DNA from 2 places in the Luteibacter sp. 329MFSha genome. Region 2 is predicted to be linked to the other one. Evidence: predicted binding sites of a transcription regulator. Region 2 holds the regulator's gene; the other holds the start of a gene.
What was found. Region 2 encodes FliA, which starts transcription of late flagellar genes. Its sites were predicted from a motif close to TAAAGTTTNNCNNNCNNNGGCCGATAA; they were not measured.
Positions count from the first base shown of each region.

Region 1: a site for FliA is predicted at 13,009-13,035, ahead of BMW54_RS13905 (flagellar hook-length control protein FliK). Genes of this name have one in related genera too.

Region 1 covers NZ_FOJE01000002.1:580,719-595,204, reverse strand. The annotation lists gene BMW54_RS13975 (c-type cytochrome) at 1-363, opposite strand, end outside; gene BMW54_RS13970 (flavin monoamine oxidase family protein) at 360-1,964, opposite strand; gene BMW54_RS13965 (aminoglycoside phosphotransferase family protein) at 2,243-3,253, shown strand; gene murU (N-acetylmuramate alpha-1-phosphate uridylyltransferase MurU) at 3,250-3,927, shown strand; gene BMW54_RS13955 (hypothetical protein) at 3,936-4,163, opposite strand; gene motB (flagellar motor protein MotB) at 4,241-5,251, opposite strand; gene motA (flagellar motor stator protein MotA) at 5,258-6,112, opposite strand; gene BMW54_RS13940 (two-component system sensor histidine kinase NtrB) at 6,194-7,507, opposite strand; gene BMW54_RS13935 (hypothetical protein) at 7,599-7,877, opposite strand; gene BMW54_RS13930 (hypothetical protein) at 8,082-8,321, shown strand; gene secF (protein translocase subunit SecF) at 8,402-9,364, opposite strand; gene secD (protein translocase subunit SecD) at 9,378-11,252, opposite strand; gene yajC (preprotein translocase subunit YajC) at 11,316-11,663, opposite strand; gene tgt (tRNA guanosine(34) transglycosylase Tgt) at 11,807-12,937, opposite strand; gene BMW54_RS13905 (flagellar hook-length control protein FliK) at 13,094-14,248, shown strand; gene BMW54_RS13900 (hypothetical protein) at 14,245-14,486, shown strand, end outside.
Region 2 covers NZ_FOJE01000001.1:151,072-165,557, reverse strand. The annotation lists gene BMW54_RS00795 (cysteine peptidase family C39 domain-containing protein) at 1-1,348, shown strand, start outside; gene BMW54_RS00790 (hypothetical protein) at 1,437-2,174, opposite strand; gene BMW54_RS18930 (hypothetical protein) at 2,411-2,656, shown strand; gene BMW54_RS00780 (response regulator) at 2,802-3,506, shown strand; gene BMW54_RS00775 (glycosyltransferase family 9 protein) at 3,657-4,691, shown strand; gene BMW54_RS00770 (TMEM175 family protein) at 4,882-5,520, shown strand; gene BMW54_RS00765 (DUF2802 domain-containing protein) at 5,536-5,943, opposite strand; gene BMW54_RS00760 (chemotaxis protein CheW) at 6,064-6,504, opposite strand; gene BMW54_RS00755 (hypothetical protein) at 6,501-7,073, opposite strand; gene BMW54_RS00750 (ParA family protein) at 7,073-7,861, opposite strand; gene motD (flagellar motor protein MotD) at 7,861-8,865, opposite strand; gene BMW54_RS00740 (flagellar motor protein) at 8,862-9,602, opposite strand; gene BMW54_RS00735 (chemotaxis protein CheA) at 9,604-11,643, opposite strand; gene BMW54_RS00730 (protein phosphatase CheZ) at 11,652-12,293, opposite strand; gene cheY (chemotaxis response regulator CheY) at 12,302-12,703, opposite strand; gene BMW54_RS00720 (RNA polymerase sigma factor FliA) at 12,764-13,495, opposite strand; gene BMW54_RS00715 (P-loop NTPase) at 13,492-14,367, opposite strand; gene flhF (flagellar biosynthesis protein FlhF) at 14,432-14,486, opposite strand, start outside.

The DNA of each region.
Region 1 (14,486 bases), on a different contig from region 2:
GTCGTCGGCCGTGAGGGCGTCGGTGTAGTGGTTGCCGAAGTGCGTGCGCACGTAGTTCACGACGTCGGCCACCTGTGCGTCGGTCAGCAGCATGCCGAACGGCGGCATGCCGCCGCGGCCGCCCATGACCATCGCGACAGGATAAGCCCGCGCGGCCAGCTTTGGATTGTTCGCAAGTGCTGGATAGTGCCCGGCGCCGACCGCACCCTTCGCGTCGGGCATGTGGCAGCCCTGGCAGATGTGCTGGAAGATCTGCTCGCCGGTGACCTGCGCCGCCTGCTTCTGATCGATGAAGGTCGGATCCATGGACTGCGCCGACGCGCCCGAGGCGACCGCGAATAGGACGAATGCCAGCGGCTTCATGCGCCTGCTCCGTTGACGGCGCGACGATGCAGCATGTCGATGGCCGCGAGGGATGAAAGGATGGCTCCTTCCTGCCACGCGGGCAGGTAGGAGGCGTGCTCGCCCGCGAGCACGATGCGGCCGTCCATCGAGCAGATGTCCGCGTAATGTTTCTCGCGCGCGTCGTCCGTCCACCAGCCGAAGCAGCCGAGCGTCGACGGAACGCGATGCCACGCCACCGCCATCCCGTTCTCGAACGCCTCGGGGAACTGCGGATGCACCTTCGCGCCGTACTCGATGGTCTTGCGGATGCGTGTCTCCGGATCGAGCGATGTGAACTCGTAGGCCTCGAGAAAGAACGCGTACGAGGCCAGCATCACGCCTTTCTTCGTGCCGATGCCGTGGCTAGGGTAGGCCATCATGCCGATCGGCAGGTCGGTCATGGTCACGCCGCCATAGATCGCGTCGTCCTCCTCCCAGAAGCGCCGCTTGAACTGGAGGCCGACCTTCGATGACGACATGTACGGTACGGCCGCGATCGCCGCCTGTTTCGCGGCGGAGACCTGGATCGGAATCTGGCTGAGGATCGACAGCGGGATCGTGCAGACGCACCAGTCCGCTTTCTCCTGACGCGTGGCGCCCGGTGTCCTGGCGTCCTCATAGCTGACCGTGACGCCGCGATCGTCCTGCGCTATCGCCGTGACCTTCGCGTCGTACTGGATTACCCCATCGCCGATCTCGCGCGCGAACGCCTTCGCGATCGCATCCATGCCGCCGCGCGGCTGGAGCATCGTCGGCTGGTAATCGTAGATCTCTGCCATGCCCAGCCCCGTCCACAACCGGGCGTTGAGCACGTCGGACAAACCGACCGGCTTCGAGAACTTCGGCGCGCCGTCGGGCCCGCCACCGGCGTCTTTCGCGTATCCGCGATGCGCGCTGCTGTCCGGGCCCTGCACGTAGCGATACTGCGCGTCGAGGCCGCCGAACTGGCGGAGCGATTCGAGAAGGATTTCCCGATCTTCCTTGCTCACGAGGTCGTCGAGGCCACCCTTCCCTGCGACCTTGGCGAGCAGGTCGGCGATACCACCATGGAAATCCGCCTGCACTTCGCGCATGCGCTGCGGTTTGCCGCCGAACGCGTCCTTACCGTAGATGTACGCGTTCTGGTTCACCTGGAGGAACGGTTCGAGCGTCACGCCGAAGCGTCGACAGTAGTCGAGGATGCCGTGATGGTGATACGGGAGCCGCCACGGCCCCGGATTGAAGTACAGGCCGTCGTCGAAGCGGCAGACCTGGCGGTGACCGCCGAGCTCGGTGAAGGTGTCGCCGCCTCGCAGTGTCCACGTACGCCCGCCGGCGCGCGCGTTGTATTCGAGCACCTTCACCTTGTAGCCCGCTTTCCCGAGCTCGTATGCGGCGACGAGACCCGCGAGCCCCGCACCCAGTACCAGGACAGTCCCCTTCCCCGTGCCCTGCAGTGGTGGTGGCCGCTGGTAGGTCGATTCGGCGGCGATACCGAGGCTGCTCATCGCCTGGTACATCACCGCACCCCCGCCGGCGAGGCCGATCATGCGCAACAGATCGCGGCGCGTGAGGGAAGCCGTGCTCGTCTCGTTCGCCATCGCATTACCCCGAAGGAACCCCTGTCGGCAGCATCCCAGATGTTGCGCTGCGGAACAACTGGGTTGGGAGTGGCGACAGCGTTGTGGGAGCGGACCTGGCCGCGACAGCTTTTCGCGAAGAGCAACAGGCCTGTGGCTCACGGCCTCAAAGGCGTCGCGGCCATGTCCGCTCCAACAAGGCTGAAGCTGTCGCGGCCAGGTCCGCTCCCACGACCGTCGCTGACACCTGTGGGCAAAGGCTCTAAGCTCGTGCGCAGCACCGCATACGCGAAGACCGCATGACCGCCACCGATCGTTCCGCCGCACGTCTCGCCTGGGCTCGCGAAGCCACCGGCGACGCCACTCTCGTCCTCGAACCGGCCTCCTCCGACGCCAGCTTCCGCAGCTACTGGCGCGGTCACGTCGACGGCCAGCCAGTCATCGTCATGGATTCGCCGCCCGAGAAGGAAGATCCCGCGCCGTGGATCGCCATCGGCAAGCGGCTCGCCGACGCGGGCCTCCACGTCCCCACGGTGATGGTGGCGGACGCGGCGCGCGGCTTCCTGCTGATCGAAGACCTGGGCACGCGCACGTACCTGCCCGAACTGAACGACGGCACCGTCGACGCACTCTATGGCGACGCGCTCGACGCGCTCCTGCGCATGCAGCTGCACATGGACACCGAAGGCCTGCCCGCCTTCAACCGTGAATGGCAGACCATGGAGATGGAGATCATGCCGCGCTGGCTGCTGCAGGAGCATCTCGGCGTCGACGTCGCCTGCGAGGAGTGGGACGTCGTCGAGCAGGCGTTCACCGCGATCATGCACGTCATCGCCGAACAGCCGCGTGCCTTCATGCACCGCGATTATCACAGCCGCAACCTGCTCGTAACGGACGAGCGCTCGCCGGGCATCATCGATTTCCAGGGGGCGATGTCCGGTCCGATCACCTACGATCTCGCTTCGCTGCTGCGCGACGCGTACATCGTGTGGGACAACGAACGCGTGGAAGGCTGGGTGGAAGCCTACCGCCTGCGCCTGCTCGATGCGCGACTGATCGACGAGACGGTCGACACGGATCGTTTCCGTCGCTGGTTCGACCTCACGGGCCTGCAGCGGCATATCAAGATCCTCGGACTGTTCTGTCGCCTGCATTACCGCGACGGCAAGCCCGGCTACCTCGCCGATCTCCCGCGCGTGCTGCGCTACGTGCTCGACACCGCGCGCCGCCACGCCGACGTCGCGCCGCTGGCCGACTACATCGAGGCGAAGATCGGCGGTCGCGACATCACCGTAGCGCGCGACGCATGAGGCACGCGCTGATCCTTGCCGCCGGGCTCGGCGAGCGCATGCGTCCGCTCACGGAACGGACACCCAAACCGCTGCTCGAGGTGGCCGGCAAGCCGCTCATCGTGCATCACATCGAGAAGCTCGTCGCTGCCGACGTGCGCTACATCGTGATCAACACGTCGCACCTCGCCGATCAGTTTCCCGACGCTCTGGGCGACGGTTCGCGCTGGGGCGTCCGCATCCGTTATTCGTACGAAGGTCCGACGCCGCTGGAAACCGGAGGCGGCATGCTCGCCGCCCTGCCCCTGCTGGGACCGGAACCGTTCATCGTCGTGAGCGCGGACATCTGGAGCGAGATCGACTATGCCGCGCTTCCCCGCGAGCCGGAGGGCGTCGCGCACCTCGTCATGGTTCCCAACCCGGATTTCCATCCGGCCGGCGACTTCGCGCTGGCGGCGGGACGGTTGTTCGAGGGCGGGGGCCCGCACGGCGCGGAGCGCCTGACGTTCGGCAACGTCGGCGTGTATCGCCGTGAGATCGTGGAAAACGAAGCGCCCGGGCGCTTCAAGCTGCTGCCCATGTATCGCAAGGCGATGGCGGAAGGCCGCCTCGCCGGCGAACGCTTCGACGGCTTCTGGCGAAATGTCGGGACACCCGCGCAGCTCGACGAGCTGCGCGGCGCCGTCGGTCGATAGAGGATCGGTTACTGCACCGTCTCGACGCCGAGTTCGCGCAAGCGCTCGTGTCCGAGAGTGAAAGCTTCGTTGAAGGCGCTGGTGATGTCGGCGAAGTCGTGGGACCCGGTCCCCGCTTCGATTTCTTCGCCGATGTGATCGAGGATGCGGTAGCTGCTGCGGTAGAGCTGCTCGCCCGCGTCGCCATGGTGCTTCACCGCCTTGGCGACTACCCGGTACTTACTGTGATTTTCCACTGCGTCTCCCTCCCCTGTGCCTCGATACTGCCGGGGGAAGATGACGGTTGCAAGTGACCGGACGATGGCTGTCCGGCCTAGCCGCCGTCGCCGACGTGGGCGACCGTGTTGGCCGGGGCGGCATTCGTCGTCGGCCCGGGCGTGCCGGGCATGCCCGCGCCGACATGCTCGGCCTCCGCCGGATGCGCCGGCGCCTCGGGTGCCACCGGCTCCGCCACGACGTCGGACGACAACGCGGCTTTCCGCGCTTCGTTCGTCATGACGACGATGCTGATGCGGCGATTGATCGCCGATGCCGGATCGGCCTTGTCGAACGGCACCGATGCGGCCAATCCGACGACACGCGCGACCTTGTCGGGTTGCATGCCGCCTTCGACGAGCGTGCGACGCGCGGCGTTCGCGCGATCGGCGGAGAGTTCCCAGTTGCCGTACGCGCTGTCCGCGCTCACGTAGCGCGCGCTGTCCGTGTGACCCGAGATGCTGATCGCGTTCGGTACCTGGTTCACGAAGCCTGCCAACTCATGCAGGATCTGCACGGTGTAGTTCTTCATCACGCCGCTGCCGGTATCGAACATCGGGCGGTTCTGCTTGTCCACGATCTGGATGCGCAGGCCTTCCGACGTGATGTCGAGCAGCAACTGATCCTTGTACGGGGCCATGGCCTGGCTCTTCGCGATGGCCTCCTGGAGGTCCCGCATCAGCTGTTCGAGGCGGCGCTTCTCCTGCGCCTTCGCCTGCTTGTCGATCTCCGCGGCGCTCGGCTTCGCGAACGCCTGCTGGTCGCCCGGGCCTTTGGGGAGGTCGAGCGCGCCGCCGAGCTTGATCATGCTCGTGCTCGCGCCACCCGGCCCCATCTTGCCCGACGGCGCCATGGTCGACTGACCCGGCGTCATGCTCGGGTTCTTGAAGTATTCCGAGATGGCGGCGCGCTGCTGCTTCGTGCCCGCGCCGACGAGCCACATCACGAGGAAGAACGCCATCATGGCGGTGACGAAGTCCGCGTAGGCGACCTTCCAGGCCCCGCCATGGTGACCGTGGCCCCCGCCCCGCTTCTTGCGGACGACGATGATCTGTTTCAGGTCGCTCATGGCCGCTTACCGGGCCGCCTTGAGATGGGCTTCGAGGTCCTGGAAGGACGGGCGGCTGCTCGACTTCAGCGACTTGCGCGCGAACTCCACCGACACCATCGGGTTGTAGCCGCGCAGGTTCGCCATGAGCGCGACCTTGACGCACTCGAAGGCCTTGCCGTCGGTGTTCACGCGGGCTTCCATCGCCGCCGAGAGCGGGCCGATGAAGCCGTAGGACAGCAGGATGCCGAGGAACGTGCCGACCAGCGCACCCGCGATGTGCTCGCCGATGACGGCCGCGTCGCCGTCGATCGACTTCATCGTGATGACGATGCCGAGCACCGCGGCCACGATGCCGAAGCCCGGCAGCGCGTCGGCCATCTTCTGCACCGCGAGCGCGGGCACCATGGCCTCGTGGTGGTGCGTTTCGAGCTCGACCTCGAGCAGCTGCTCGAGCTCGTGCGGGTCCATGCTGCCGCCGACGATGAGGCGCAGGCAGTCGGTGATGAAGTCAATCAGGTGGTGTTCGGCGACCAGGCGCGGGTACGCCGAGAACAGCGAGCTGTTCGCCGGATCCTCGATGTGCGCCTCCATGCCCAGCTGACCTTCCTTACGCATCTTCGTGAAGATGTCATAGAGCAGGGACAGGAGGTCGATGTAATCCTGCTTGCGGTACTTCGGGCCCTTGAACAGGGCCAGCGCGTCGCGTGCCGAACCCTTCACCACGTCCATGGAGTTCGCACTCACGAACGCGCCCAGGGCGGCACCGAAGATGATGAGCAGCTCGTAAGGCTGCCAGAGCGCGGCGATTTCGCCGTGCGAAAGCACATAACCGCCCAGTACGGAGACCAGGACGACGATGGAACCGATGATGACCAACATGACTACTTCCTCCCAGTCCTTTCACATATCGGCAGGGCCGGGACGAAATTGAGGCGGTGCACCATGTCTTTTTGGCAGCTTTCACTCCTCGCCATCGAGGGGCCCGGGATAGCGCGGGAAGACCAGCCGGATGCGCGTCCCGACACCCGTTTCGCTCTCGATCTCCACGCCGCCGCCGGCCTGCGCCACCGTGCCGTAGACCTGGGCGAGGCCCAGCCCGGAGCCGCCTTCCTTCGTCGTGAAGTAGGGCTCGAACAGGCGCTGCCGGACCTCCTCCGGCATGCCCCCGCCGGTGTCCGCGATGCTGACGAAAACCTGGCGGTACGTCGCGGCGTCCCGGGCGAACTCGGATAGCACGGGGCCTCCCTCGCGCTCGCCGACCTCGATCACCACCTGGCCGAACCCGTCCATCGCGTCGCGCGCGTTGAGGCACACGTTCATCAGGGCCTGCTCCAGGCCGTGACGGTCGACCCACACGGGCAGCGCCCCCGGCTGGCGGAACACCTCGACCCCCACGCGCCCTCCGAGCGCATGGCGGGCGAAGTCGGCGAACGCCATCACCAGGTCGCCGAGGTCCACCGCCTCGGGCTGCGAGTGCTGGTTGCGGGCGAAGGCGAGCAGCCGGCGGGTGAGCGCGGTGGCGTGCCGCGCGCCTTCCACCGCGTAGGTGACCATCCGGCGGTGGCGCGGCGCGAGCTCCTCGCAGTCGTCCTGCAGGCCGGAGAGGCTCACGATCACCGTCTGCAGCATGTTGTTGAAGTCATGGGCGATGCCGCTGACGAGCTGGCCGATGGCCTGCTGTTTCTGGGCCTGCCGGGCGCCCGCCTCCGCCAGTTGCCGCGCCCGGTTGGCCATGTCGAGTTGCTCGCGCACCCCCGCCAGCCGGCTTTCCGCATCCCGCCGCGCGCCGTGCTCGGACTCGAGCCGTTCCATCAGCGTGCCGTAACGGGTGGAAGCGGTGGCGGTGCTCGCGACCGTCTGGTTGAGGCGGTCCTGCATGATCTCGATGATCGACTCGAGCGACGTCTGCAGCTCGACGCGCTCCGTGACGTCCCGGCTGATGACGATGAAGTGATCGAGCTCGTCGTCGGCCACGACCGGCGCGACCATCACCTCCCACCAGCGCGCGGATCCGGCGCCGGGGTTGCGCGATCCGACGAAGTCGACACGCTCGCCGGCAGCCGCGCGATCGAGGACGCGCGCGACCATGTCCTGCGCTTCGGGCGGCCAGAGCTCGAGCCAGTGCCGTCCGATGAGCCGATCGGCTCCCTCGGGCGCGAGGGCCGCGCAACCGAGGCCCGCCACGAAGCGAATCACGCCGTCACGGTCCAGTTCCTTCATGCAGTCGGAGGATGCCTCCACGAACTGCCGGTACCGCCCGTCCCAATCACTCATGGCGTATCGCCGCTCGTCACCCTGAATGAGGGATATGACGCGCCGCGCCACGGGTCGCTGTCAAGACGGAATTTTCACGCAGGTCGCCGGATCAGCTTTCCGGCTGGGCGTCCGCGTCGTCGTCGAAGCCGGTTTCGCCCTCGGCGAACACCGGCGCCCCGTCGTCCTCGACGCCGAGAACCAGCCCCAGAGCCTTCTCGGCCGCCTGCGCCGCGCTCGCCTCGTCGCGGAAACTGCGGTTCTCGTACACCGCGAAATAGCTCGGATAGCCACCGTCCGCCGGCTGCGATATCAGCAGGGCGGTATAGCGGGAACCCTCGCGGGTCGCGCCACTGGTGAGGGTGAAACGGGGAAAGTCGCGTGCTGCCATGGGGCCGATGCCTCGTAAGGAACGGAAAGTCTAGCGCAGCCAGAGGCTTGGCCCACTTCCCGCACAAAAAACCTTATCAATCAATACAATGTTGAACAACCTCGCACTTGCCTGATGCGTCGTTCTACGGTATTCCGTACGTCAAGCGACGTCACGCCGTCTTCACGCCGTCGCGAAACAGGGGAAACACAGGGGCACCGCAGCATGAACCTCATCACCACCGCGTCGCCGTCCCGGCGTCTTGCGTGGGCCGTCGCATCCGTACTCGCCCTGGCCGGCATCGTCGGCCTGGCACTCGCGCCGCAGGTGGCGGCCGCGATCCCGAGGACGGGCATCCAGATGGTCTACGCCTGGCTCTGCGCATCACTGGTCGGCTCCGCGTACGTCGTGGTCACTCTGGCCAACGACGCCGAAGGCGCCACCGAGGACGGTGACGATTTCTGATCCCAGGGATGAGGGATGGCTCAAGAAAAAAGGCCCGTCTCGCGACGGGCCTTTTTTTTTGGCGCGGGAGCATCGCCGGATCAGGGGCGACGCTCGAGCTCCGGGTCTTCCTTGGTGCGCGGCATCAGGTCCTGCTTCGACACGCCCAGCCAGAGGAGGATCGGACTGGCGACGAAGATCGACGAGAGCGTACCGACCAGGATGCCGATCAGCATCGTGATCGCGAAGCCGTGGACCACCGGACCGCCGATGAAAAACAGCGCGGCCATCGTGATGCCGGTGAACAGCGACGTGATGATCGTACGCGACAGCGTGCTGTTGATAGAACGGTTGAGCACTTCTTCCGGCGTGGCGTTGCGGCTGGAGCGGAACAGTTCGCGCACGCGGTCGAACACGACGACCTTGTCGTTGATCGAGTAGCCCACCACCGCGAGCACCGAGGCGAGCACCGTGAGATCGAACTCGCGCTGCGTCAGCGCGAAGATGCCGAGCGTGACGAGGACGTCGTGCACTTCCGTCGCCAGCGCCGCGATCGCGAAGCGCTTCTCGAAGCGGATCCACAGGTAACCCATGATGCCGACGATGACGAAGATCACCGCGACGATACCGTCGCTGCGCAGCTCCTCGCCGACCTGAGGGCCGACGAACGAGCGGCTCTTCATCGTGACGTCGGGGCGGGTGGCCTTGAGCGCCGCGACCACGTCCGCGGCCACGCGCGACGCGGCCTCGTCGTTGCTGAGATTCGCCGCGCCCTTGTCGTCCTTCGGCTGCAGGCGCACGGAGAATTCGCGCGCGCCGCCGACGGCCTGCACGAGCGGATTCTCCAGGCCGGCGTGTTCGAGCGCCGCGCGGACGTCGTTCACTTCGGCCGGCGAGGCGTACTGCACGTCGACAGCGACGCCGCCGAGGAAGTCCTGGCCGTAGTTGAAGCCCTTCGTGAGGATCAGCGCGACCGAGCCGATCATGAGCAGGATCGCCAGACCGATGCTGTACTTGCGCAGGCCGAGGAAGTTGAAGTTCGAATTGTGGTTGAAGATTTCCATGGCGTCCCTCCCGTCAGACCGACAGGGTCTTGAGCTTGCGGCCGCCGTGAATCAGCGCGGTGATGGCGTGGGTCACCGTCACCGACGTGAACATCGACGTGAGGATACCGATGAACAGCGTGACGCCGAAGCCCTTGATCGGACCCGAGCCCATGGTCATGAGACCCAGCGCCGCGAGCAGATGCGTCACGTTGGCATCGAGAATCGTCGCCCACGCCTTGTCGTAACCCGTGCGGATCGACGCCAGCGGCGACGAGCCGTTGCGCAGTTCCTCGCGGATGCGTTCGCAGATCAGCACGTTGGCGTCGATCGCCATGCCGAGGGTGAGCACGATACCCGCGATGCCCGGCATGGTCAGGGTGACCCCGACCAGCGACATCACGGCGACGAGCAGCACGAGGTTGAAGAACAGCGCGATGTCCGCGACGAGGCCGAAGAGCTTGTAGTAGATCGCCGCGGCCACCAGCACGAGGCCGAGGCCGAGCATCACCGCCTTGAAGCCCTTGTCGATGTTGTCCGCGCCCAGGCTGGGACCGATCACGCTCTCGCTGACGATGTCGACGGGCGCCGCGAGCGAACCGCCGCGCAGGAGCAGCGCGAGCTCGGAGGCTTCCTGGTCGTTCGGCAGGCCGTTGGTCGAGAACTGCTTGCCGAACGGCGAGCTGATGTTCGCGTAGTTGATCACCTCCTCGGTGATCTTCGGCGTCTTGATCTCCTTGCCGTCGACCGTCTTGGTCTCGACCGTGCGCGTGATGTAGAGCACCGCCATCGGCTTGCCGACGTTGTCGTTGGTGAACTCCTGCATCTTGCGCGCGCCGGCGCTGTTGAGCGAGACGCTCACGTTCGGCGTGCCGTTCTGCTGATCGCGACCGGAAACCGCGCTGGTGAGCTCGTCGCCTTTCGCGATCACCTTCTTGCTCAGCAGGTACGGACGGCCGTCCCGGCCGTAGTACAGCTTGGCGTCCGGCGGCACGCTGCCCGAGCGGGCGGCGTCCACGGCCTGCTGCGGCGTGTACAGGCCGGCACGGTATTCGAGCGTGGCGGTGGCACCGATGATCTTCTTGGCCTCGGCGGTGTCCTGGACGCCGGCGAGGTCGACGATGATCTGGTTCGGGCCCTGCTGCTGGATCAGCGGCTCGGACACGCCGAGGGCGTTCACGCGCTGGCGCAGCGTGGTCACGTTCTGCGTGATGGTGCTCTGGGCCAGTTCGCGCAGCTTCGCCGGCTTGACCGTGGCGTTGAGGATGAAGCGGTTACCGGTGGTCGGACCGTCGTTGACGGCGAGGTCCGGGTAATCGGTGCCGATCAGCGTGGCCGCCTGCTGGCGGTCGGCGTCCGAGCGCAGCACGACGCTGACGCCCTGGCCGCGCGCATTGCGGTTCACCGCGTCGTACGAGACGTTCTTGTCGCGCAGCAGCGAGCGGATGTCGTCGGCGTAGCGCGTTTCCTGCGCGTCGATCACGGCGTTCTGGTCGACCTCCATCAGGAAGTGCACGCCACCCTGAAGGTCGAGGCCCAGGGGCATCGAGTTCGCGTTGATCGAACGCAGCCAGCCCGGCACCGTGGACGCGAGGTTCAGCGCCACGGTGTAGTTCTCGCCGAGGCCCGTGCGCAGGGCGTCGGACGCCTTGGCCTGCGCGTCCACGCTCGGGAAGCGCGCCAGCAGACGCGTGCCCTTTTCATCGAGCTCCAGGGACGTCGCCGGCACCTTCGCGGTGGCCAGCATGCCCTCGACCTTGGTCTTCAGCGCGGGGTCGACGGCGGCCCCGCGGTTGCCCGATATCTGCACGGCGGGCTGCGGCGGGAAGACGTTCGGCAACGCATACACGATGCCGAACAGCAACACGATCACGACCAGCGCGTACTTCCAGCGTGGAAAATCACTCATGCCTTACATTCCGTGAAAGCGGCCGTGCACCGGCCGCGGCTGACGCTATGGAAGAGGAAAGTCTTACGACTTCTTCAGGCTGCCCTTCGGCAGGACCTGGGTGATCGAGCCCTTCTGCACCTGGACGACGGTGCCCGGGGCGATCTCGACACGGACGAACGACTCGCCCACGTCCTCGATGCGGCCGGCCATGCCGCCGCTCATGACCACCTCGTCGCCCTTGGCCAGGGCGGCCAGAAGCGCGCGGTGCTCCTTCTGCCGCTTCATCTGCGGCCGGATCATCATGAAATAGAAGATGCCGAACAGCACCGCCATCATGATCAGCGGCGAGAAGCCAAAGGCCCCCTGCGGAGCGGCGCCGGCGGCGGGAGCGGTGGCCTGGGCAATGGCAGCGAACGTAGGAAGGCTCATCGGATTTCTCGCAAGTCATGGAACGGCCAAGGAAAAGCTGCCGTTCACGTAAAAAGATCGTGGATTATGCCACGCACCCCGGCGGTTATGTACCGCACCCCGTCAAGGGGTTGGGGGCGCCGGGGCACCCCTGCAAGGCCGGATCAGCCGTCGGTGGCGCCCTTGCGACGCGCCTCATAGAACGCCGCCACGAAGTCCTCCAGACCGCCGGCCTCGATGGCGCCACGCAGTCCGGCCATGAGCCTCTGGTAATGACGAAGGTTGTGCATCGTCGCCAGCTGGCTGCCGAGGATCTCGTTGCAACGGTCGAGGTGGCGCAGGTAGGCGCGGGAAAAACCGTTGGCGCAGGCGTAGCAGTCGCAGCCTTCCTCGATCACGCGGGTGTCCGTCGCGAACTTCGCGTTACGGATGCGCAGGGTGCCGGCGGCCGTGAAGAGGAAGCCGTTGCGGGCGTTCCGGGTCGGCATGACGCAGTCGAACATGTCGATGCCGCGGCGTACGGCCTCCACGATGTCTTCCGGCCGGCCCACACCCATGAGGTAACGGGGGCGGTCCTTCGGCAACATCGGCAGGGTGAAATCGAGCGTGTGGTTGCGCTCGGCTTCCGGCTCGCCCACGGCCAGGCCACCCACCGCGTAGCCGTCGAAGCCGATCTCGATCAGGCGCTCGGCCGAGCGGCGACGGAGGTTCTCGAACGTGCTGCCCTGGACGATGCCGAACAGCGCGTTGGGGTTCTTCAGGTCGTCGAAGGCCCGCCGCGAACGCTCGGCCCAGCGCAGGCTCAGCTCCATGGAGTCCGACGCGACGCGCTCCGTCGCGGGATACGGGGTGCACTCGTCGAAGATCATGGCGACGTCGGAGTCCAGCACCTTCTGGATCCGCATCGATTCCTCGGGCGAGAGGAACACCTTCGAGCCGTCGACCGGCGAGGCGAACGTGACGCCTTCTTCGGTGATCTTGCGCTTGTGCGCCAGCGAGAAGACCTGGAAGCCGCCGGAATCGGTAAGGATCGGCTTGTCCCAGCCGATGAACTTATGCAGGCCACCGAACTCGCCGACGATCTCCAGGCCCGGGCGCAGGAACAGGTGGAAGGTATTGCCAAGGATGATCTCCGCGCCGGTGTCGAGGACATCGCGCGGGGTCATGGCCTTCACGGAGCCGTAGGTGCCCACGGGCATGAAGGCCGGCGTTTCCACGGTGCCGCGGCCGAAACGGAGACGGCCGCGCCGGGCCGCGCCATCGGTGGCGAGGAGGTCGAAAGGAAGCTGGGTCATCCGCCCATTCTAACCTGCCCGCGCGGAGCGCAGGTTTGCCGATAAGGCATGGCCCAAGGGCGCGCCCGACCTAAAGTTTCGTAAAAACCCGCCGATCCCTTGGGACACAGGAGCGTGCCCACCGAGGGTGCGCCTGGCGCCGGGAGGGCATCCCCCTTGATCATCCAGCCGACCAGTCTCGCTGCCCAGCTCTGGGCCGGCGCGGCCGCGGGCACCACGGCCGCAGCGGACAGCTGGCGGGTCGGGACCCTGCTGTCGGCGCGCATCATGGGGCAGACCGACATCGGCAAGCTGTTGCTCGACATCGGCGGGATGGCCGTCGAGGCCGACGCGCCCGGCGGCCAGTTGCCACAGCAGTTCCAGGTGCGCGTGCTGACCCAGGGCGCGCAGCCGCAGCTCGAGATCGTCCCGGGCAACACCGACGAACGCGTGGCCATGCAGGGCCTGCGTGAACGCCTGCCGCTGCAGAATGGCTACGCGCCTCTGCTCGGCGTCCTCGCGGCGCTCGGTCGCCGCCCCGTCGCGCGGATGCTTCCGGCACCGCTGCGCGCCGCGCTGGCCACCCTCGAAGCCGCCATCAGCAAACCGTCCGACGTCAGTTCGCCGCTTGGCATGAAGGAGGCGATCGCGAAAAGCGGCGCGTTCCTCGAAGCCCATCTCGCGGAGCCGAAGCACGAGACGCCCGCCGCCGACGACTTCAAGGCGGCGCTGCTAGCCCTGCGCCGCGCGCTCGCCGATATTCCCACCGGCCGGCCGGGCACCCAGCTCGCCCGGCCAGCCAGCGACACGCCACCGCCGCTTGTGCAGCGGGCGCTCGTCGCCCAGCCGCGAGCTCCCGAACTCAGCCTCGGCGACGACGACATCGAGGCCGTCGTCGGCCAGCTGCGCACGGACACGCGCGCGGCCCTGTCGCGCGTCGAGATCGCGCAGCTCGAATCGCACCCGCAGGCGGGCGTGTGGATGATCGAAGTGCCGCTCGCCGCCGGGCGCGGCTACGACGTGCTGCAGATTCGTATCGAGGAAGGCCAGCCGCTGCTGGGCGACACCGAGGGCCCATGGACGGTGGGTTTCGCCATCGACCCGCCATCGCTCGGCGCCGTGCAGGGCGAGATCCAGCTCCGCGTGCCGCGTGTTTCCGTCCGCCTGTGGGCACAGCGTCCCGAAACGGTCGCGCATCTCGAGAACGCGTTCGTCGTGCTGCGCCGCCTGCTCGAAAAGAGCGGCCTCATCCTGGATCACTTCAGCTGCATGCACGGCCTGCCGACACCGAGCAGCGCCTACAGCGCCGTCCTGCTGGAAGCCCGCGCATGACGACGGCCCTCCCCTCGCCCCGGCGCAGCGTCACGTTGCGCCTCGCGTCCCCCACGAGCAACGGCAACAGCCAGCGCATCGACGCCCACGGCGTGAAAACGATGCTCGAACGCGCGCAGGCACTAGGCCTCGCACCGCAGCTCGATCCGCAGATCGCGACGCTGCTCGCCGCGGTACGCCTGCGTGACGACGTGCCGCCGGAACTCTACGCGGCACTGTCGGCCGTGGTCGGGACCTT
Region 2 (14,486 bases):
ACAGGACTATTTTGAACGTCGACACGTCGGTGACGTCGTGTCGCGAGTAGACGCCGTTCATGCCATCCAGACGACTGTAACCGGACAGCTGATAACCGCACTAATGGACGGTCTAGTCAGCTCGCTCACACTCATCATGCTTCTCGTCTACAGCCCGATGCTTGCATCCATTGTGGCCTCAGGAACCTTGCTTTACGTAGCACTACGTTTGTCAATCTACCGACGCTTTGAACAGGCGAATATTGAAAAGATCGAGGCTGCAGCTGACCAGAGAACCGACCTCATTGAATGCCTCCGCGGAATGAGTACGATACGCCTAAACAACAAGGCAGGGGTTCGGTCATCACTGCAAGCCAACAAGACAGCTCGATTCCATACGTGCGAGTTTCGATGCGATAAACTCGCCCTCCTGTTCGATGGTGCCGGAAGCGCGCTGAGGGGAGTCCAACGAGTAGTCGTCCTCTGGCTGGGCGCATCGCTAGCCATCAGCGGTCACATGACGGCAGGCGCGCTCATGGCCTTTTCTGCGTATGCGGATCAGTTCTCTAGTCGATTCAGCTCGCTCGTCGACTACATCGTCCAACTCCGACTACTGAAGACGCACTCTGAACGAGTGGCGGATATCGCTTTAGCTCCTGAGGAGCCAAATACGCGTGGATGCTATCAAGGACCAGTGCCTCCGCCGTCCGTGTGCTTCAAAAATGTTAGCTATCGCCATTCGGATACTTCTCCCTGGATAATGCGAAACGCCTCGTTGACAGTTGAACCGGGCGAGTGCATAGCCCTTGTAGGCGCTTCCGGCTCAGGGAAGACCACGGCGCTTCGACTGCTTCTAGGACTGATCGACCCATGCGAAGGAAGTATTCTCTTTGGCGGAATCAGCCTCAGCAGTCTCGGAAAGTCCGCTGTGCGAGATCGAATTGGCGTGGTGCTTCAGGATGACCACCTTTTCTCCGGGACCATCGCCGACAACATATCGTTCTTCGACACCGCACCTCGCATGGAGGACGTTTACACTGCGGCTTCCATTGCTAAGATTCATGAAGAGATATGCGCCATGCCAATGGGTTATCGGACATCAGTCGGCGACATGGGCTCTGGTTTGTCCGGCGGACAGAAGCAGCGCATCATCCTTGCCAGGGCCATCTATCGAAAGCCGTCTCTACTCATACTTGACGAGGCCACGAGTCACCTTGACATCGTGACTGAAAGCGAAGTATCGACTCAGCTCAAGAGGCTGAGCATGACCCGAATCACGGTCGCACATCGTACGGAGACGATTCGAGCCGCAGATCGTGTGCTCACACTGGTAGACGGGCAGTTTCTTGAATTAGAGTCGCCGGCCTAACGAAACTAGAAGGCTTACCCGGCCTTTTCACGAATAATCCCGTCGTTGCGGAGCAATTTTTTCTCCCTATGTTGCGTCCGACGTTTTTTTACCTAGGCTTCTGGGGCAGCATGATCACCCTTCTTGCGAGCATTTCGACTCGATAAGCTGCCGCTCGCCATGAGACTGGCGCCCCCTCCGATCCTTGAAGGTACGGATCTATGGTTTCTACGAAGCCGGAGAGTGACCGGCAGAGAGCAATGACTACCGGCCATTCCCGTCCGACAGGTACCGGCACCAGCACCTTGCCGGAGAAGACCGCCGGACATAGTTCGAATGCGGCAGCCGCGACGCGAAACGTAACCGCCTGACTGTCGACGGTTTCGTGCGGTACATCTTCCGACTCACCATCTCGATCAAGCATCGGAACCCTTTCGAGCACGTCGAGCATCGCGCGTGCACTTACGACGCTACCCTCGGATAGCGCGTACTCGCGACCGAGATCGACATCGGCAGTGATGCTGGCGTCTGGTGGGATGCGCATGTAGCTCGTCGGCCCCGGACTTCGGATCAGTACGGAGCGGCCGGTATAGCGGACTTCGGCGCCCGATTCGTCGGTCAATAGAATCCAGCGCCCTGTCGTACGCCCCTCCGGCTGTGCGAACACCGAATGATAGGTCAAGACGTAGGCATCGCCGGACCCATGGTTTGTCGCCACCACCCGGAGGTTGTTCGGTCGTCCGTCCATGGGTACGTGTTGCAGCGTCAGGTCGACACTCGGCGCGCCTGCCGCGACCGCGCTGGCCGATAGAGCGACGCCCGCCATGACCGTGATGATTTGCCGCATGATGCACCTTCCTTCACATCGTCCATCGCGATGGTTGGGAACCTAGCGGCTTGCACGACCGGTCGATATGGAAGGATTCTGAAAAGTGCTCCAGGTGCCGTACACCGTGACGTAGGACACACCGACCCAGCTCCCCGTTCCTTCAGCAGATCCCGGCGACCCCACGGGCTGCCAGCACTTCCCCTCGACAGGCGTCGGCGCGATCATCTGTGCTGACCTCCGGGGGGAGTCATCGCATGTCGCACGCGCAGGAGCAGCAGCTCCGCTTCCGTGAGCGAGATGCCGCAGGTCTCGGCGATGTCCTGCGGGGTGGCACCCTGGCGCGCGAGGCGCTGCGCCAGCGCCAGGGCGCGGTCGTTAGTGGCGCCGGCGTCGCTCGCCATGCTGACAGCCGGCGTGCGGCGGACCTGATCCTCGATGTCGACACGTTGTGCGCCACGGATTTCAGCCGAGCGAGCCTCAACTACCGTCTGGAGCGGTAGGCGCGGGAAATGCGCTCGTATGCAAGGGCGGCCGCGGGCGGGAGACCACTTCCGCCGCGACGGCCTGCCATCGCGACCGAAGCCGCGGCTAAGGCGACCGTTCCAGAATAGCGATGCGGCATCTCCGTCACGCGAGGTACGGTTCGTGGACATCCTTGTCATCGAGGACGACGTGCTCCTTGGCGCAGCGATCCAGCGCGCCTTGCGTCATGCTGGTTACGAGACCACATGGGAACGGACGGGCGCGCGTGGGCTGGAGCGACTGCAAGCTCTTGGGGACGGCGTGGCCCTCGTCGACCTCGGCCTGCCCGACATCGATGGACTGGAGGTCCTGCGCGCGGCGCGGTCCGGGAACGTCACCGCGCCGATCATCGTGATGACGGCGAGGGACGATGTCGGCTCCAAGGTGACGGCGCTCGACGCGGGTGCCGACGATTACCTGAGCAAGCCGTTCCACCTCGACGAGCTACGCGCGCGCATCCGGTCCGTGACGCGGCGTTGCCAGGCACGGGCGACCCGTCGCGTAGAGGTCGGTACGCTGCACATCGACCTCGACAACTACGACGTGCAGTCGAACGGCGAACGGGTGGAACTGACGGCGAAGGAATTCGCGTTGCTGCGAGCGCTCGCCGAACACCCGGGTCGCATCGTGCGTCGTGAGGTACTGGAACGCATGCTTTACGACTCCCCGACCGGCGTGAGCAGCAGCGCACTCGAAGTCCTCGTCCACGGCGTCAGGCGAAAGATCGGTCCGGAGAGAATACGAACCGTTCGCGGCATGGGTTACCTCATCCTCGCCGACGGTCCGGCCGAAACGAATCGGTCACCGTCACATGACAGGCTCTCCTAAGGTCCGGCGTGCATCGTCGGCGGCGACTTCCTTCTTCCCGTCACCCCTCGGTGTGCCATGTCGATCGAACTGCCCCTGGTCCATCCCCGTGCGCCATCGCCGGCGCCGGCGCCACGGCACGGACGCCTCCAGGATATCCGGCGCCGCCTCATGCACTGGCTCGTGGAGCGCGTGCTACCTCCCGGTGCCCAGGATGTCGGCGCCGGGCGGCTACCCGCCGTCGGCATCCAGCGGATCCTCGTGACGAGACCGAACCATCGGCTCGGCAACGCCGTCCTGATGACCCCACTCGTCGCGGCGCTCGAAGCGCAGTATCCCGGCGCCGAGATCGACGTCCTCGGCGCCGGGGCCGCCACGGCGCAGGTGTTCAGCGGCTATGGCGCGATCGGCCGCGTCCATCTCATTCATCAGCGCGCCCTGTGCCACCCGGTCGGCACATTCAAGGTGCTACGCGCCATCCGCGGGAGATCCTATGACCTCGTGATCGACGCGGCGACGGGTTCCTCGTCCGGACGCATCGTCGCCACGCTGGCCCGTGCGCGCTTCAGGTTGCGTGCCAGCGCGCCGGGTGCGCTGGTTCCTCCTCACCTCGCCGCGCGTCCCGTCCACGCACTGCGCTGGGCGCTAGGTGGTGTGCTCGACGCGCCATTGCCTCCGCTGGACCTCCAGATGTCCGACGACGAACGGCGCGCGGGACGCCAGGCGCTCGAGCGCGTCCTCGCGGCGGGTCCTCGATCCGATGCACGCGTGCTCGCGATCTTTCCAAACGCGACCGGCCGGAAGCGTTTCGGAACGGCGTGGTGGAAGCAGTTCCTCGAGGCGCTTACCGCGCAGCTCGGACCCATGCGCGTCGTCGAACTGATCGCGGCCGACGGCAAGTCGCGCGTCGACGATCAGTATCCTGCGTACTTCACCAGCGACATCAGAAAGCTCGCGGCTTTCATCGAGGCCGCCGGCACGTACGTCAGCGCCGACTGCGGCGTCATGCATCTGGCCGCCGCGACACGGGCGGCCACCGTGGGACTTTTTTCCACGACGGACCCGAAGCGGTATGCGCCCTACGGCGAGGCGAACGCGGGCATCTCGCCCGCCGATGGCGATCCCCTGGTCGCCGCACGTCGTGTCGCGGACCATCTCAGGCGCGTCTGGCACGATGGCGCCCATGTCACGAACGCACTTCCCTGATCGTCCGCAGTACCTGTGGAATGGGACGCGAATCGCAGGGCGATCGTTTGGAACCTAGCGGCAGACGCCGCCAGCCGATTTGGATGGACTCCGAAGAACGGGCATCAAGGCGAGCCTCCTGGCTGCGAGCACTTCCCCTCGGCCGGCGTCGGCGCGATCATCTGCGCTGACCTCAGGGGGGAGTCATCGCATGTCGCACGCGCAGGAGCAGCAGCTCGAACGGCTGACGTTTTTCTCGGATGCGGTTTTCGCCATCGCCATCACCTTGCTGGTGATCGAAATCCATGTACCACACCCGGCCGACGCCTCGGATGGCGCCTGGGCGCATGCGCTGCTCGAGCTGGTGCCGCACTTCATCGGTTTCGTGCTGAGTTTCTTCGTCGTGGGCGCGCTGTGGGTCGCCCACCATCGTGTGTTCGGCCTGCTGCGTCGTTACGACCCGGGCATCGTATGGCCGAACCTGCTGCTGCTCATGGCGGTCGCGTTCATGCCCTTCTCGTCGGCGTTGATGAGCACGCATCCCGCGGAGCGGGTCCCGGAATGGTTCTACGCGGGGAACCTGCTGGTCGCCGGACTGTTCCAGCACTTGCTGATCCGGCGGGCCCTGCGTGCGCCGTTCCTGCGCGAGGACGTCAGCCCCGACGTGGTCGCGATGACGCTGCGCCGGACGCTGGCGCTGCCGTTGATGGCGCTGATCGCCGGACTCCTGGCCATTCGCTGGCCCGGTCCGAGCAACCTGCCGCTGATGCTCATGCCGCTGGCCGTGCGTCTGTTCGCGCGTGGAAGGAAGCGCGCCGCGGAAGGTGCCGCTCTCGATAACGCAGGTTAGCGGTGTCGGTGCCGCCTAGCGCGGCGAATGCAGCCGGTGCAGCAGCTCCGCTTCCGTGAGCGAGATGCCGCAGGTCTCGGCGATGTCCTGCGGGGTGGCACCCTGCCGTGCGAGGCGCTGCGCCAGCGCCAGGGCACGGTCGTTCGTGGCGCCGGCGTCGCTCGCCATGCTGACGGCCGGCGTGCGGCGGACCTGATCCTCGATGTCGCCGAGGCGATGGTCCAAGCGGCGGAGCATGCCCGCGAGGGCCTCCGTCGGGATGGTCGCTTCGTCGGTCGCGACGGGTTCCGGTACGGGGGCGACGACGGGCTCGCTGGTCGTGGCCGGCGACGACACATGACCGAGACGGCGGAAGAGCAACAGCAGACCGACGAGGTTGAGGATCGCCAGGGCGATCAGCACGTATCCGATGACGTCGTTCATGCAGGCGGCACTCCGTTGGGTCGCGGCACACGGTAACGCAACGCGGAGCGATTTCGAAGCGTCGTCTCCAGCATGCCGCCGCGCTGTCCAGGAGCCTCAGCCGAAGAACACGGCTGGTGGTCAGGCCCGGCAGAGTCGTGCGACGTCCACTAAGGCGATGAAGCCGTCGTCGCGGGTGATGACACCGCTGACCGGATCGTCGCGGCGTTCGGCACGTCCTGGCGGCGGCGGTGCGACCTCGTCGGCGGCGAACGTGAGCATGTCCCCGATGACGTCGATGCGCATGCCCACCACGCTTCCGCTGTCGTCGAAGACGATGACGCGCTGGCTATCCGCGGCGCCGACTTCGGTCGCGGCGTCCAGGCCGAAGCGGCGGCGACCGTCCAGCACCGGCACGATCTGCCCACGCAGGTTGACGATGCCGAGGACGTCGTCGGGGCTACCGGGAACGGGCGTGATGTCGCCCGGACGGATGACTTCGCGAACGCTCGCGAGCGACACCGCATAACGCTGGCCTTTCAGCGAAAAGCCCAGCCACGCGCCACCTTGGGTTTCGGTCACGGACCCAGCTCCTTTTCCAGCCATTGCACCAGCGCCGTGGTACCGACCACGCCGCACTTGGGTTCGAGGGACATGCCGGCCAGCCACGGACGCGTGGTCGCGCCGATGCGCCACTGGATGGCTTCCGGCAGGAGATCGACCGGCTCGTCGTCCACCACGCAGGCCAGTGCCCAGACACGATCGCGAAGGATCACCAGCGTGCTGACCGGCGCGCCGGCCATGTCGGGCGATAGCACCGCGGCGAGGTCGGCGACACGCGCCTCACCGCTCGGATGGCGCCAGCGGCCGAGGCAGATGGGGTTGGACGAGTTCGGCGGCGACAACGGCGGCATGGGCAGCAGATGCGTGACGTCGGCCATGGGCACCGCGAGCCTGACGCCGGCGGCGACGCAGAGCAGATAGCGCGTATCGCCGGCGGCGATCGGCTCGCCCAGGGGAGCGGCCTTCCACGGCTCGATGGCGACGACCTGCACGTCCGCGGCGGGTTCGGGCGCGGCGGCGGCGACGGGCGTCAGCAGTTCCGCCAGGTAGTCGGCGACGATCTGCTCGGCGTCCTGCATCGCGCGCATCACGCGGCGGCGTCCGTGACGGAGGCCGCCGGCAGCGCCAGCAGCTCCTCGAGGAGCTGACGGTAGGCGAGACCGCCGCGGCGTGCGGCCGGCCACGAGGCGAGTGGCACGCCCGCGGCGCTGGCCTCCCGGATCTGGGTGTCGGTCGGAATGACGGCTGCGCTGACGACGTCGCCGTACTGCTCGCGCAACTGCGCGAGGCAGGCGCGCGACGCATGCGTGCGCGCGTCGAAGAGGGTCGGCACGATGGTGCGCGGCATCCGCTTGCCGCGCGAGCGTTCGATCATCGACAGGCTGCGCAGCATGCGCTCGAGCCCCGCGAGCGCGAGCGCCTCGGTCTGCGTCGGCACCAGCAGGCGGTCGCTCGCGGCGAGGGCGTTGACCATCAGCACGCCGAGCGTCGGCGGACAGTCGAGCAGCACGTGATCGAAATCGGGTGCCAGTTCCGCGAGCGCCTGCGAGAGGATCAGGCCCATCCCGGCCCGCGTGCCGAGCTGGCGGTCGAGCGTGATCATCGCGGCGGACGCCGGCAGCACGCTGAGGCGATCCCACGGGGTCGCGTGCACGAGCGTACCGACGGGCAGCGGGTTGCCGCCCACGCCGAAGAGATCGTAAACGCTGCCATGCGCACCGCCTTCCACGCCGATGTATCCCGACAGCGACGCGTGCGGATCCATGTCGATCAGCAGCGTGCGCTTGCCCGAGGCGGCGAGCAGGCTTCCGAGCGCGACGGCGGTGGTCGTCTTGCCCACGCCGCCCTTCTGGTTGGAGATCGCCCATACGCGCATCAGCGTGCTCCTCCGGCCGGGGCCGCGAGCCGCGCGGCGCCTGCGGTGGGCGCCTCGACCTCGGTCGCGGCCGTGGCGGCCGGGGGTGGCGTGGTGGACGGTGTCGCCGCGGCGAGATCGACGCGGTCGGCGTCGCTGTAGAAACGCGCCGGCGCGGCCTTGTCGCTCATCACCACGATCAGGACGCGCCGGTTGCGATTGCGCCCTTCTTCGCTGGCGTTGTTGGCCGTCGGGCGGAATTCGCCCCAGCCGATGATGCCGACACGATGCGGGTCCACGCCCGTGGTGGTGATCAGTCGCGCCACCGTCGCCGCGCGCGCGGCCGACAGTTCCCAGTTCGACGGGAAGAGCGCGGTCGCGATCGGCGTGTTGTCCGTGTATCCCTCGATGCGCATCGCGTTGGGAAACGGCGCGAGGATGCCCGCGAGCTTGCGAAGAACGTCTTCCGCGGCGGGCTGCAGCTTCGCCACGCCGACGGGGAACAGGATGTCCGTCCGCACTTCGATCTCCAGCCAGTCCGGGGTCTGCCGGACGCTGACGAGGCTCTTGTCGATCAGCGGCTTCATCGCGCGCTTCACTTCGTCGGAGATCTGGCTGAGGCTGGCGTTCTCGGTCTTGCCCACCGTGGTGTTCGCCGCGGTGGCGGTGTTGACGTTGGCGGCGTCCTGGCGTTCGGCGGCCGCGCCTTCGTGTCCCGGCAACGGCAGGTTGCGCGGCGGGATCGGTACGTCGATCTTCGCGATCGGCGCGGCCGTCGGCGAGCGCGACTGGTTCGGCAGCGGCACCTGCGCGGCCGGCGTCGCGTCGCGGATCGGTTCGATCACCTTGCCGGTGCCGTTGAATGCCTCGTTGATGGACTGCGCCATCACGCGGAACTTGGTCTCGTTCACGGCCGACACCGCGTACATCACCACGAACAAGGCGAGCAGCAGCGTGATCAGATCGCCGTAGGGGATCGCCCAGCGTTCGTGGTTGATGTGTTCTTCGTGGTGCCGTCGCTTCACGACAGGAACCCTTGCAGCTTGCTCTCGATGTGCCGCGGGTTGTCGCCCTGCGCGATCGAAACGAGCCCTTCGACGAGGATCTCGCGCATCTGCGAGCGCTGGCGGGCGAGGCCCTTCAGACGCGAGGCCATCGGCAGCGCTAAAAGGTTGGCGAGGCCGATGCCGTAGATGGTCGCGACGAACGCCGCCGCGATGCCGTGGCCGAGCTTGCTCGGTTCGGCGAGGTTCTGCATGACCGACATCAGACCCATCACGGCGCCGATGATGCCCATCGTGGGGGAATAGGCGCCGGCGTTCTCGAAGACCTTGGCGGCTTCGATGTCGGTGTGCTCGCGCGCGAGCATTTCCACTTCGAGCACCGAGCGCATGGCGTCGGGCTCCGTGCCGTCGACCAGCAGCTGGAGGCCCTTGCGGATGAAGGGATCGGTCTCACGCTCGATGGCCGGCTCGAGACCGAGCAGGCCCGTGCGGCGCGAGATTTCGCTCCAGCCGACGATGCGGCTGACGAGGTTCTCCGACTCGATGTCGGGCGGACGATACACCCAGGGCAGCATGCTCCATGCACGCTTGAGCACCGCCCCGGGCGTCTGCACGAGCAACGCGGCGAAGGTACCGAGGAAGACGATCACGAAGGCCGCCGGGTTCCAGAGGGCGTCGAGGCTCGAGCCCTTGAGGATGGTTCCCACGATGATGACCACGAAGGCCAGGATCGTCCCGACGACGCTCACGATATCCATGTCAGACAGCCATCCTTAGCGAGGGCAGCACCTGGCCGCCGTCGTCGGCGAGGCCTGCGAGATCCAGCACCAGCGCGATCCGGCCGTCGCCGGTGATGGTCGCGCCGGCGACGCCGGGAACATCCTTGAGAAACGGACCGAGCGGCTTGGCCATGACGTCCTCGCGGCCGAGCACCTCGTCGACGAGGCAGCCGAGCGTCTGGTGCCCGATCTGCACCACGACGACGTGACCGCCCTTCCCCGCCGCGCCGGCCCAGCGGCCGAGGTCGGCCAGCGGTAGCGCGCGCTGACGGTGCGCCGCGACGATGCGTCCGTCCAGCTCCTGGATCTGGCCGGGAACGAGTTCGAAGACCTCGGCGACGTTCGACATCGGCAGCGAGAGCAGACGGTCGCCGACGCGTACCATCAGCACGCGAAGGATCGCGAGCGTGAGTGGCACCGAAAGGCGGACCGTGCTGCCGTGCCCGACGCGCGAGTCGATCGACAGCGTGCCGCCGAGCTCGACGATCTTGGTCTTGACGACGTCCATGCCGACGCCGCGGCCGGAGATGTCGGAGACTTGGCTCGCCGTGGAGAAGCCCGGACGGAACACGATCTCGTAGCACTCGCGCTCGTCGAGGCGCGCGGCCTGCTCCTCGTCCATCAGCCCCTTTTCGACCGCCTTGCGGCGCAGGACCTCGGGATCCATGCCCTTGCCGTCGTCGGTGACGGTGATGACGATGCGGTCGCCGAACTGGCCCGCCGCGAGGCGCACCGTGCCGGCGCGCGGCTTTCCCTCGCGGGCACGCGCGTCGGGCATTTCGACGCCGTGGTCGACCGCGTTGCGCAGCAGGTGCACCAGGGGATCGGCCAGCGCCTCGACCACGGTGCGGTCGATGTCGGTGTCCTCGCCCTCGGTGACGAGCTCGATCTCCTTGCCGAGCTGGCGGGCGAGATCGCGCACGATGCGCGGGAAGCGCGAGAACAGCTTGCCCACCGGCTGCATGCGCATGCGCAGCACGGCGTTCTGCAGGTCTTCGGCCACGCGCTCGAGCTCGCCGATCGCGCGCTCCATGGGATCGTTCGTGCCGCGTGGCGCGAGGTTGCTCAGGCGGTTGCGCACCAGCACGAGTTCGCCCGCGGCGTCGACGAGACCGTCGAGGCGGTGCGTGTCGACGCGGACGGTGGTGTCGGCCGCCTGGGCGCCGCGTTTTTCGGTCGCGGCTTTCGGCTTCGCCGATGTGTCGTCGGTGCTGGACGCGGGAGCCGGGGCGACGGGCGCCGCGGTCGCTGCCACCGCCGCCGGCGCGAGCGGCTCGGGCGCCGCAATCGGCGTGGTGCCGGGCGCGGCCGTGCCATGCAGGCTGTCGAGCAGCGCCTCGAATTCGTCGTCGCTGATGGCGTTCGTGTCGGTGGCTGGCGCCGGAGCCGCAACCGCCGGCGGCACGCCGCCGACGGGCTCGGAGCCCGGCGCAGCCGTGCCGTAAAGCGAGTCGAGCAGCGCTTCGAACTCGTCGTCGGAAATGGTGCCGGACGGTGCCGGCGTGGGCGCCCGATCGCTGCGGGCGGCGTCGAGCATCGCCTCGAATTCGTCTTCGATCGGATCGTGCGCGCGCGCGGGTGCGCTGGCGGCGACCGCCACGGGTGCCGCGAGCGCCACCGGTGCCGCCGTCGCCGCGCGGCCGGGAATGAGCAGGCGATCGAGCAGCGAACGGGGCGCGGCTTCGATCGGCACGCCACCGTCGGCGGCGCGCATCATGTCGTTGAGCAGGTCGAGCGATTCCAGCAGCGCGTCCATGAAGCCCGCATCGAGCACGATCGCCCCGTTGCGGGCCTCGTTGAGGAGATCTTCCGCGCGATGGCACAGCTCGACCATCGGATTGAGGCCGAGGAAGCCCGCGCCACCCTTGACGGTATGGAACGCGCGGAACACCGCGTTCAGCAGTTCGACGTCGCCGGGCGTGGACTCAAGGTCCACCAGCTGTTCGCCCAGGCTCTCGAGCAGTTCCCGCGCCTCGATGAGGAAGACGTTGAGAAGCTCGTTGTCCAGCTCCACGCTCATAAGCGCGCTCAGAACCCGAATTCGCTGAGCAGGCGGTCCACTTCGTCCTGGCTGACCTTGTCGGCCGCCGGTGCCGCGCCGCCCGCGAGCGACCCGGTGAGTCGCACCAGCTCCACGAGCGAGGATTCGACCTTCGCCATGAACGCCTCGACCTGCGCCACGCGCTGGCCGGAGAGGTCTTGCCAGGACTGGGCTTCGACCATTTCGCCGAACCCGATGTCGCAGCTCTGCGCGAAGTCGCCCACGCGCACGGCCAGTGCCGTGGCGTTGCTGGCGAACGCCGGATCGGCCTGGTCGAGCACGAGCACCTCGTCGGCCTGGCGGGCCAGCGCCTGCGCCTGGGGGCGCAGCTTCTCGCTGAAGTCGAGCGTGCGGTGGGCCGCCTGCGAGCTCATCTCGAGGACGTCGCGCAGATGCTTGCGCGCGTCGCTCATGTTGCCCGGGACGCCGTCGGTGGAGATATCGGCGGCAAGGCGCCGCGCCGACTCGTGCAGGTCGCGCGCGAGGTGACCGAGCGCGAGGAAGATGTGCTGCTCGCGCGTGCGCAGGAGGTTGTCGAGCGCGTGCTCGAAGGCCACGGTGTCGTCGGCCTCGAAAAGTTCGCGCAGTTCGGGGGCGACATCGCGGCCGCTGGAAAGCATCGTGTTCATCGTCATCCTTAGCCGGCGGCCGCGGCGAGCCGCTCGAAGATCTTGTCGAGTTTTTCCTTCAGCGTGACGGCCGTGAACGGCTTCACGACGTAGCCGTTCACGCCGCTCTGCGCGGCGGCGATGATCTGGTCGCGATTGTTCTCGGCGGTGACCATCAGCACCGGCAACGCTTTGAGCGCGGCGTCCGCGCGGATGGCGCGCAGGAGCTCGATGCCCGTCATGTTGGGCATGTTCCAGTCGGTGACCACGAGGTCGAAGGATTGCGAGCGCAGCATCGCGAGGGCCGCGTTGCCGTCTTCGGCTTCCTGGATCAGGGTGTTGGTGAAGCCGAGCTCCACCAGCAGGTTCCTGACGATGCGTCGCATGGTGGAGAAATCGTCCACCACGAGGATCTTCATGTTCTTGTCCAAAACTCGTCTCCGCCTTGCTGACCGCGCGTGCTTCTTACCGGCGACGGCACCGGGATGCCGTCAATGCTTGTCTTTCCAACCCGACATGCGTGCACGGAGGCGGATCAGGGCCTGGCCATGGATCTGGCACACCCGCGATTCGCTCACCCCCAGCACCGCACCGATTTCCTTCAGGTTGAGTTCTTCATCGTAGTACAGCGACATGACCAGCTTCTCGCGCTCGGGCAGTCCGTCGATGGACTGCGCCAGCGCGTCGCGCAGGCCTTCCTGCTCGAACAATCCTTCCGGGCCCGTGGCGTCCGGGTCCGCGACGTCGATCGCCGCGCCCTCGTCGCCTTCGGGCGCCGTCAGGCTCAGCAACCGCGCGCTCGCCGCGTCGGCCAGGATCTGGTTGTATTCCATGGCGTCGATGCCCAGCCGCTTCATCACTTCCGCGTCTTCGGCATCCGCGCCCGTCTCGTTTTCGATCTGCCTCGTCACCTCCGCCACCTCGCGCAACTTCCGGTGGACGGAGCGCGGGGTCCAGTCCGTCTTGCGCAGTTCGTCCAGCATGGCGCCACGTATGCGGATGCCCGCATAGGTTTCGAAGCTGGCCGCGCGAGTCGGCGAATAATTCCTCGCGGCCTCGAGCAGTCCGATCATCCCGGCCTGCATGAGGTCGTTCGCATCCACGCTTGGCGGCAGCCTGCCCATCAGGTGATAGGCGATGCGACGCACCAGCGGCGCGTGAGTCCTCACCAGTTGGTCAGGCGGAATCCGCGTGATCTCCAGGTATTCGGTCGCGACGCTCACAGTGGCAGCCCTCCCCCCAGGTGGGACCGTTCGGCGAAGAAACCGATACGGCCCTGCGCACGGGGCTCGGGTTCACCCCATGTATCGACCGACCTGGCCAGATTCTTGAATCCGACCGCGGAGCGGCTGCTCGGCCAGGCGTCGACGACCGCCGCCTGGCGGCGGATGGCCTGGCGCAGGTACTCGTCGTGCGGCACCATCCCCATGAAATCGAGCGACACGTCGAGGAAGCGGTTGGTGACCCGGGACAGCTTCTCGAACAGCTGGCGGCCTTCCTGGGCGTGCCGGACCATGTTCGCCACGATGCGGAAGCGGTTGACCGCGAACTCCCGGCTCATGACCTTGATCAGGGCATAGGCGTCGGTCAGCGAGGCCGGCTCGTCGCAGACGACCACCACCACCTCGTCGGACGCCGCGGCGAACATCGACACGCTGTCGGAGATGCCGGCGGCCGTGTCGACGATCAGGTATTCGGGGGGCAACGTGTACTCGTCGAACGCGCGGATGACCGCGGCGTGCTCGATGTTCGGCAGCTGGGCCATGCGACGGGCGCCGGACGTGGCCGGGATGACCTTCAGGCCGTGCGCGGCCGGGAGCACCAGGTCCTCGATGGCGCATTCGCCTTCGAGCATGTGCCCGAGGTGCCGCGTGGGCTGGAGGCCGAGGAGCACGTCGATGTTCGCCATCGCGAGGTCGGCATCCAGCAACAGCACGTCGCGCCCGCCCATGGCCAGCGCCATGCCGAGGTTCACGGCCACCGTGGTCTTGCCGACGCCGCCCTTGCCGCCCGCGATCGCGATGCTGCGGGTGGGCCGGCGGTCGGCGAGCCAGTTGAGGCCGGCGGCCTGGGTCGTATCGACGTGTGTGTTCATAGAAAGATCACTGCAGGAATGGGACGGAGTCACGCAGGGAGTCGGGCGGGTGCGGCGCGGCCGGTCAGGCCATCGCCGGGGGTGAGAGGCCGAACCGTTCGGCCAGGACGGCGTCGTCG